Regions from separate parts of the Paraliobacillus sp. X-1268 genome, predicted to be linked through region 1. Evidence: riboswitches for the same ligand, from Rfam matches in the RefSeq annotation. Region 1 holds a riboswitch; the other holds the start of a gene.
What was found. Region 1 has a riboswitch for glycine ahead of D2K62_RS06565 (ACT domain-containing protein). Riboswitches for the same ligand answer to the same signal wherever they lie in the genome.

Region 1 (4,404 bases):
GCCGACGAACTATTAGAAAATGATGGTTTTCATTGGTGGACAATTTAACTTAAATTAAATGTAAGAAAAGAAGCTATTCATCATGATGATGAATAGCTTCTTTTCACTTTTATTAGCTTAACCATTCTGTATGGAAAGTACCTTCTTTATCAATTCGTTGATACGTATGTGCACCAAAGTAATCACGTTGAGCCTGCAATAAATTGGCTGGTAACGTTTCTGTACGGTAACTATCATAATAAGCTAATGCACTAGCGAAGCCTGGTACAGGAATACCCCGTTCCATCGCAATAGAAAGAACTTTACGTAACGATGTTTGATAGTCCTCAACGATACCCTTGAAGTATGAATCTAATAATAGATTTGCTAAAGCAGGTTCACGATCATAAGCTTCTTTAATTTTTTGTAAGAACTGCGCTCTAATAATACAGCCACCACGGAAGATCATCGCTATATCACCATAACGTAAGTTCCAATCATTCTCATCTGATGCTGCACGCATTTGTGCGAAACCTTGCGCATATGAAACAATTTTACTCATATAAAGTGCTTTACGAATTGCTTCTACTAACTCATCCTTATCACCTTCATAAGGTGCATCCTGAGCTGAAGGGCCACTTAATATTTTGCTTGCTTTCACACGTTCATCTTTCATAGCAGAGATGAACCGAGCAAATACAGATTCTGTTATAACTGGTAATGGAACACCTAAGTCTAACGAACTCTGACTAGTCCATTTACCTGTACCTTTTTGACCTGCAGTATCAAGAATCATATCAACCATTGGCTTACCTGTTTCATCGTCTTTTTTCGTGAAAATATCTGCCGTTATTTCAATTAAATAACTGTCTAATTCCCCTTTATTCCATTCAGCGAACACCTTGTGTAATTGATCAGCATCATAACCAAGAATATTCTTCAGCATGAAGTACGCCTCACCGATTAATTGCATATCTCCATATTCAATACCATTATGTACCATTTTAACATAATGACCTGCTCCGTTTGGCCCAATATAAGTGACACAAGGTTCGCCGTCTACTTTAGCTGAAATAGCCTCTAAGATAGGAGAAACAAGATCATACGCTTCTTTTTGACCACCTGGCATAATAGAAGGTCCTTTAAGTGCACCCTCTTCTCCACCAGATACACCTGTACCAATAAAGTGAATACCTGATTGATCTAATTCTTTATTTCTTCTAATTGTATCTTTGAAGAAGGTATTTCCACCATCAATTAAGATATCACCTTTATCAAGAAGAGGTTTCAATGTTTCTATTGTTGCATCAGTAGCAGCACCTGCTTGAACCATAAGTAAGATCTTACGAGGCTTTTCTAATGAATCAACAAATTCTTCAATTGATTTTGCACCAAAGAAGTTTTTTCCTTCTGCTTCATTTTTCAAAAAGTCTTCTGTTTTTTGGAATGTTCTGTTATATACAGATAAAGAATATCCTCTACTCTCCACATTCATGGCAACATTTTTCCCCATTACAGCTAAACCGATTACTCCGAATTGTTGTTTTACCATAGTATTTTCGCTCCTTTTTTAATTAAAAATCCTCTTTCTATCATACGTTGAAATTCTTTACCTTGCAACTCTGCCGTACTAGTTATCTAAAGGATTATTTCACTCCCTCTATAAACTTATAACAAGCTAGCTTATCTTGCAATTGAATTTTTTGAAAAATTCTATTAATACATCAATTTAATTACAAAATAACTATGTGCATAACTTACTAATGGAATCAAAACCTTATTTAAAAAGCTACCAACTTGACAAATCAACGCTTTTGTAATAAAATATTTTCTAGAGCTTAGCCAAGCAATTTAAAATGAAGCAAGTTAAAATTATGGCATCTGCCAATGTTTTTTGAAAGTGTATGAAGGAACCATATACAATTAGCAAGACTTATTCACACTGGATCGACTTTGGAGTCGTAAGGATGTAGGAGAGGTAGGGCTTACATCGTTTAGGTTAGTAAAAACTTCCAGGTGGAGATACCGCGGCAATTTAATGAGATAAATAGAAATTAAATAAAATTTTTACTTGTGAAAATGGCAAGTTATTCTAGGGGTACCTTTCAACTGAAAGGTACCCCTTTCCAATTTCTTTAGATTATATTGACGACCACGTTCTAAACTGGTACGATCTGTTTATCTATTTATTTTATAATCGCAGTGATTATTATGGGTAACACTATAATAGGAGCAGCTTCTGGAGAGATCGTTTTTAAACGACGCCGAAGGATTCACAATCTCAGGCAACAGGACAGAAGAAACTAGACATAACCTTTATGTTTACTGTTATTATCACTGAGATTGGAGAAAGATTCCAATCTTTTTTAATTGGTTATAGAAATAACTCTAAATTATATAGTGAGGTGATTTGCATGAAAAAGCGTGCAGTAGTAAGTGTAATCGGGAAAGATCAAGTAGGAATCATTGCAAAAGTGACAAATGTATTAGCAGAAAACAAAATGAATGTACTAGATATAAGCCAAACAATCTTACAGGATTTTTTCACCATGATGATGCTAGTAGAAATTGAAAGTGGAGAAGATTTAGATGCACTACTTCAACAATTTAAAGAAATTGAAAAAGAATTAGGATTAACTATTAGCATACAGCTTGAAGACGTGTTTCAAGCAATGCATCGGATCTAAAGGAGTGTGACAATATAATGGCAATAGCTTTTACGGAAATCCAAGAAACAATTCGGATGGTACAAATGGAAAGTCTTGATATTAGAACCGTTACAATGGGGATTAGCCTGAGAGATTGTGCTGATTCAGACTTTGAAAAAGTAAAACAAAATGTATATGATAAGATCACTTCATATGCGGATCAACTAAAACCGATTGCAGAGCAAGTAGAAAAAGAATATGGTATTCCAATTATTAATAAGCGAATAGCTATTACACCTGTAGCTGAAATTTTAGGAAAAGCAACTGTTGATCAAGCAGTTGAATTAGCGCAAACGCTCGATAAAGCAGCCAAAAAATTGGGTGTCGATTTCATTGGTGGGTATTCTGCTTTAGTACATAAAGGCATTAGTAAAGGCGATCAGACACTGCTTGATGCACTTCCTAGAGCACTTAGTGTGACAGAACGTGTTTGTGCCTCCATATCCATCGCAACAACTCGAACAGGTATTAATATGGATGCTGTTAAACAAATGGGTACAATCATTAAAGAAACTGCTGAATTAACAAAAGACAATAGTAGTATCGGTTGTGCGAAGCTCGTTGTTTTCTGTAATCCAGTTGAAGATAATCCATTCATGGCTGGAGCATTTCATGGCGCCGGTGAAGGTGAAGCGGTATTAAGTGTAGGGGTAAGTGGTCCTGGCGTTGTTTTAAATGCATTGAAACGGTTTCCAAATGCTGATCTTGGTGAAGTTGCCGACATCATCAAAAAGACAGCATTTAAAATTACAAGAGCTGGTGAATTGTTAGGACGTGTTGTTGCCGAGCGACTAAATGTACCATTTGGTATTATGGATCTTTCATTAGCACCTACAAATGCTACAAACGATAGTGTAGCTGAAATTTTAGAAGAAATTGGTTTAGAAAGTGTTGGTACACATGGAACAATAGCGGCTTTAGCATTAATGAATGATGCAGTTAAAAAAGGTGGAGCAATGGCAAGTTCTTATGTCGGTGGATTAAGCGGTGCATTTATTCCTGTTAGTGAGGATAACGGTATGATTCGTGGAATTGAGAATAATTCCCTTAGTCTTTCTAAATTAGAGGCGATGACATGTGTCTGTTCCGTAGGCCTTGATATGATTGCACTTACTGGAGATGTAACACCAGAAACATTGTCAGCAATCATAGCAGATGAAGCAGCAATTGGCATGATCAATAAAAAAACGACAGCAGTTCGTGTCATTCCTGTAATTGGAAAAACAGAAGGAGACGTTGTTGAATTTGGTGGTCTACTAGGTCGTGCACCTGTTATGGGTGTCAATCCTTTCAGTTCCGCAAAAATGATTCAACGTGGTGGTAGAATTCCTGCTCCACTCCAAGCATTAATCAATTAAAGGATTGCATAACATATTTATGGTCGTAATACATTTGTCGATTCTTTCTATTTAACTAAAAACCTATCTCTCAATTTCTTGAGAGATAGGTTTTTCTTGTTTACAGATTAACATTTACAATTCAAATTCCCATTCGTCTTTCATATATAGATATAAAACAAATAAAGTATTTTCTATATAAACAGTATCCTTGTTATCAACTGTTCGATCTATTTTAGGGAAAATAATAGTTGCCACTTGGTTGGTAAGTTGATACTTTTCATGCATAGGCAAACCTTCATAACGTTCACAGAAGGTCTTTATTAAATGCCAATCTTTTTGATCAAGTGCTTTTTGTTGCCAACTTTCTAATACAAGAT
Region 2 (4,404 bases), on a different contig from region 1:
CTGATTTGAACAAATATTAGAAGTCGCTTTATCTCTTCTGATATGCTGTTCTCGAGCTTGAAGAGTTAAAACAAAACCTCTTTTTCCATCTTCATCTACGGTTTGCCCTACCAACCTTCCAGGAACTTTACGCATTAGTTTCTTCGAAGTTGCAAAATAGCCACAATGCGGCCCACCAAATTGTGCAGGGATTCCAAATACCTGTGTATCACCAACAACAATATCAGCACCAAATTCACTTGGTGGTGTTAAATACCCTAGTGCTAAAGGATTACTAGATACGACAAACATAGCTTTACTATTATTCATCACTTGTCTTATAGTAGCTAGTGGCTCTATTTGACCAAAAAAGTTTGGATACTGAATAACAACACTTGCTACCGTTTCATCTACTAACGTCTCAAGCATACCTAAATCAGTTAATCCATCTTTTTCAGGTATTTCTATAATTTCAATACCTTGACCTTTTCCATACGTTTCAATTATTGCTCTAGATTCAGGATGGACTGTTTTAGAAACAAGTACTTTTTTTCTCTTTGTTTGTGCAGCACTAAGATTGGTTGCTTCCGCTAATGCAGTTGGTCCATCGTACATCGAGGAATTTGCTACATCCATACCAGTTAATTCACAGATCATCGTTTGAAATTCAAAAATAGCCTGCAATTCGCCTTGTGAAATTTCAGGTTGATAAGGTGTGTAAGCAGTGTAAAATTCTGATCTAGAGATTATATGATCAACTACTGATGGAATGTAGTGATCATAAACACCTGCACCTAAAAAGGATGTATGTGTCTTCGTGTTCACATTTTTCTTTGCTAGAGCAGTTAACTCCTGCATTAATTGCGCTTCATTTGCTGGCTTTTTTAACTGTAATTCTTTCTGTAAACGTAATTCATTAGGTATATCCTCAAATAGCTCATCTGTAGTAGATACACCAACAGTGTCTAACATTTCCTTTTTATCCTCTTGTGTCATTGGTAAGTAGCGAAACTCCATTTTTTCTCCCCCTTATCCCCTTCTATAAAACGGTGTAGCAATTACTTTAGCTTGGACTTGCTTTTTTCTAATTTGTACATTTACGAGACTTCCTTCTATTGCATAATCTGCTGCTATTAGTGCTAAACCAATATTTTTATTTAAAGTTGGTGATTGTGTTCCGCTCGTAATAAATCCTATTTCTTCCTCTTGATTCATAACTGAGTAACCATGACGCGGTATCCCTTTTCCGACCATTTCTATCCCTACCAATTTACGTTGTGGACCCTCTTTTTTTTGGTGTAGTAATAACTTTTTACCTATAAAATCATTTTTTTTATTTGTTTTAACCGCAAACCCTAGTCCTGCTTCAATTGGTGAAATAGTTGAGCTCAGTTCTTGACCATACAATGCTAAATTAGCCTCAAACCTTAATGTATCTCTTGCGCCAAGACCAATCGGTTGAATCCCTTCGTCTTTACCTGCCTCGATGATTGTTTTCCATAGTGCTACACCACTATTCACTGCAATATATATTTCAAAACCATCTTCACCCGTGTAACCTGTTCGCGCGATCAGTGCTTTGTCATCTAATCCATTAAAAGATACATCTTGTGAAAATTCAAAAAACTTAATATTAGCTAATTTCTTATCAATTACTTTTTGCAACACTTGTTCAGCCTTTGGCCCTTGTATAGCTAATTGAACGAATTTTTCTGATTGATTCGTGATCGTTACCTGCTCCACTTTATGTTTCATTAACCAGTTAAAATCTTTTATTATATTAGCAGCATTCACTACTAATAAATACTTCTCATTAGCTAACTGATAAACAATTAGGTCATCCACTGTTCCACCATCTGGATAACACATAATTGTGTATTGCGCATGATTTGAGCTAAGATTTGACAGATCATTTGTAAGCATCTTTTGCAAGAAAGCTTCTGCTTCTTTTCCTTCTACAAGTATTTCTCCCATATGTGATACATCAAACAAACCGACTTTATTTCTTGTTACATGATGTTCATTTTTAATACCAGTAAAATAGACTGGTAATGCCCATCCACCAAAATCAATTGTTTTAGCATTGAATTTTTCATACTCGGAGAATAATGGTGTTTTCTTCAATTCTTCCATTTACTCAAAACCCCTCTCAAACTTAAATTAGTCAAATAAAAAGACAGGTGAAATTATCATATTTATGATAATTTCCCTGTCCTTGTACCAGAAAGATTCATCCATCTTTTCAATGGACTTGCTTCTTGGGTAGTTTATTCATTGATAAACATTCTCCAGAGTTGCGTCAGATAAAAGTCTTTTTTGCCTGAGAGATTCGTATTACATACTTGCTCCTTCGGCGTCACATTATAGTGATCTCTCCTATTATCTTCATTCGCTTGTAAAATTATTAAATTTGGACATACTAGAATTTACATTGTTTTTTTACTTGAAATCAACATAATTATAGCATGATTTTAGATTAATGGCGAATGAAAACAGAAAAAAATCAAAAATAGTTCGGAAGGTGGACTTTCGTGGAAATTGAATTAAAAAGAGATCCGAAATTTATCGAGAGTTTAGAAGAAAAAGTAAATGCAGACGGTCCATTTAGCTCATGGGAATTGTTCGATTTATCTTATCAAGCTACTTTAACAACTTTAACCCATGACTTTTCTGGATTACAAGCACCTAGATTATTACCACATGTTACTTTTTTATCACATCAATTATCTTGTGCTGAGCAAGTAGTAGAAGAAATGAATGGTAGAGCTATTTTAGCTGATGAAGTAGGCTTAGGAAAAACGATTGAAGCTGGATTAGTCTTAAAAGAATATATGATGCGTGGGTTAGTAAAAAAAGCACTAATTCTCGTCCCTGCATCGCTAGTTAATCAATGGGCATTAGAATTAACGCAAAAGTTTTATATTCCAGTTGTAACAACTAGAAAACGCCCAATATGGGACCAAGACAACATTATAATTACTTCAATAGATACAGCAAAAAGAGATCCACATCGAGAGATTATTCTACAACAAAAATACGACTTTGTTTTAGTAGATGAAGCACATAAATTAAAGAATCATCAAACAAAGAATTATCAATTTATTCGATCTCTACAGAAAAAATATTGTTTGTTATTAACTGCTACTCCTATTCAAAATAAGTTAAGTGATATTTTTAATCTCGTTTCCATATTAAAACCTGGCTTTCTAGGAGATTACCAAACATTTGCAGAAAAATTCGGTAAAAACATTAAAAATCTTGATCAAGATATACACTTGAAAAAACTTGTTCAAAAAGTAATGGTGCGTAACCTTAGACTAGAAACTGGCATTGATTGGACAAAACGAAAAGTGGAAACGATTCAAATTGAATTTACAGATGAAGAAATGCAAGCATATGAACAATTAAAAAAAATCACAATAGAAGCACCGCATTTTTCAGCAATTACTTATTTACGTGAATTATGTTCTTCACGTGAAGCTTGCTTTCTTTCGATTAAGAAAAACTTAGAGAATGATAATGCGGGTATATATGCAAATGAATACAAAGAGTTTTTAGGTAAACTAGGAGAGTTACCAAACCACTCGAAAGCAATTAAAGTGGTGGAATTAATAAAACAATCGGACGAAAAATGCATTATATTTACCGAATACAGAGCCACGCAAGTTTATTTACAATGGTTTTTACAACAAAACAATATTACCTCTGTACCATTTAGAGGTGGATTTAAACGAGGCAAAAAAGATTGGATGCGTCAGTTGTTTAAAGATAAAGCCCAAGTATTAATTGCGACTGAAGCTGGAGGAGAAGGAATTAATCTTCAATTCTGCAACAAAATGATTAACTATGATTTACCATGGAATCCAATGCGTCTAGAACAAAGGATTGGTCGAATTCACCGCTATGGTCAAAAGAACGATGTACAAATTTATAATTTTGCGATCAAGAATACAATTGAGGATCATATTCTGCGATTATTATATGAAAAAATTCATTTGTTTGAACGAGTTATTGGTAATTTAGATGCGATTCTTGCAGATTTACAATTAACAAACCTTGAGAATGAGATGGAGAAAATATTTAAGGAATCTCAAACAGATGGTGAAGTAAGGATTAAGATGGATAATTTATCTGCGGTTATTTCAGATGCGCAATTAACTTATGAGAAGGAGAATTCACATGGCAATCGAGAATCTTCATAATTTCCTTCATGACTTTTTTATCGCTAATCAATGTACAATAAAGGAAAATAGTCCTGGGAAATTATCTATCCAACTAACCGATAAGATGGATGAATATATCATGAATCGTCCCTTTTATTGGCAATATATTAAAAAAATTGGACAAAAAGGAGAGCCTGGATCAATTACTTTCTTAACAGATCCCAGTTTGGAGGAGCAAGGAGCAGAGATAATACACTTTGGC

Region 2: it holds a riboswitch for glycine, as region 1 does, so the genes downstream of both, gcvT (glycine cleavage system aminomethyltransferase GcvT) here and D2K62_RS06565 (ACT domain-containing protein) in region 1, are expected to answer to the same signal.

What each region holds. Positions count from the first base shown of each region.
Region 1 is NZ_QJSK01000003.1:65,510-69,913, forward strand. It holds gene zwf (glucose-6-phosphate dehydrogenase) at 1-48, shown strand, start outside; gene gndA (NADP-dependent phosphogluconate dehydrogenase) at 113-1,531, opposite strand; glycine riboswitch at 2,209-2,286, shown strand; gene D2K62_RS06565 (ACT domain-containing protein) at 2,394-2,666, shown strand; gene D2K62_RS06570 (PFL family protein) at 2,684-4,045, shown strand; gene D2K62_RS06575 (RDD family protein) at 4,160-4,404, opposite strand, start outside.
Region 2 is NZ_QJSK01000001.1:6,203-10,606, reverse strand. It holds gene gcvPA (aminomethyl-transferring glycine dehydrogenase subunit GcvPA) at 1-996, opposite strand, end outside; gene gcvT (glycine cleavage system aminomethyltransferase GcvT) at 1,009-2,112, opposite strand; glycine riboswitch at 2,277-2,368, opposite strand; gene D2K62_RS00060 (DEAD/DEAH box helicase) at 2,511-4,181, shown strand; gene D2K62_RS00055 (YqhG family protein) at 4,159-4,404, shown strand, end outside.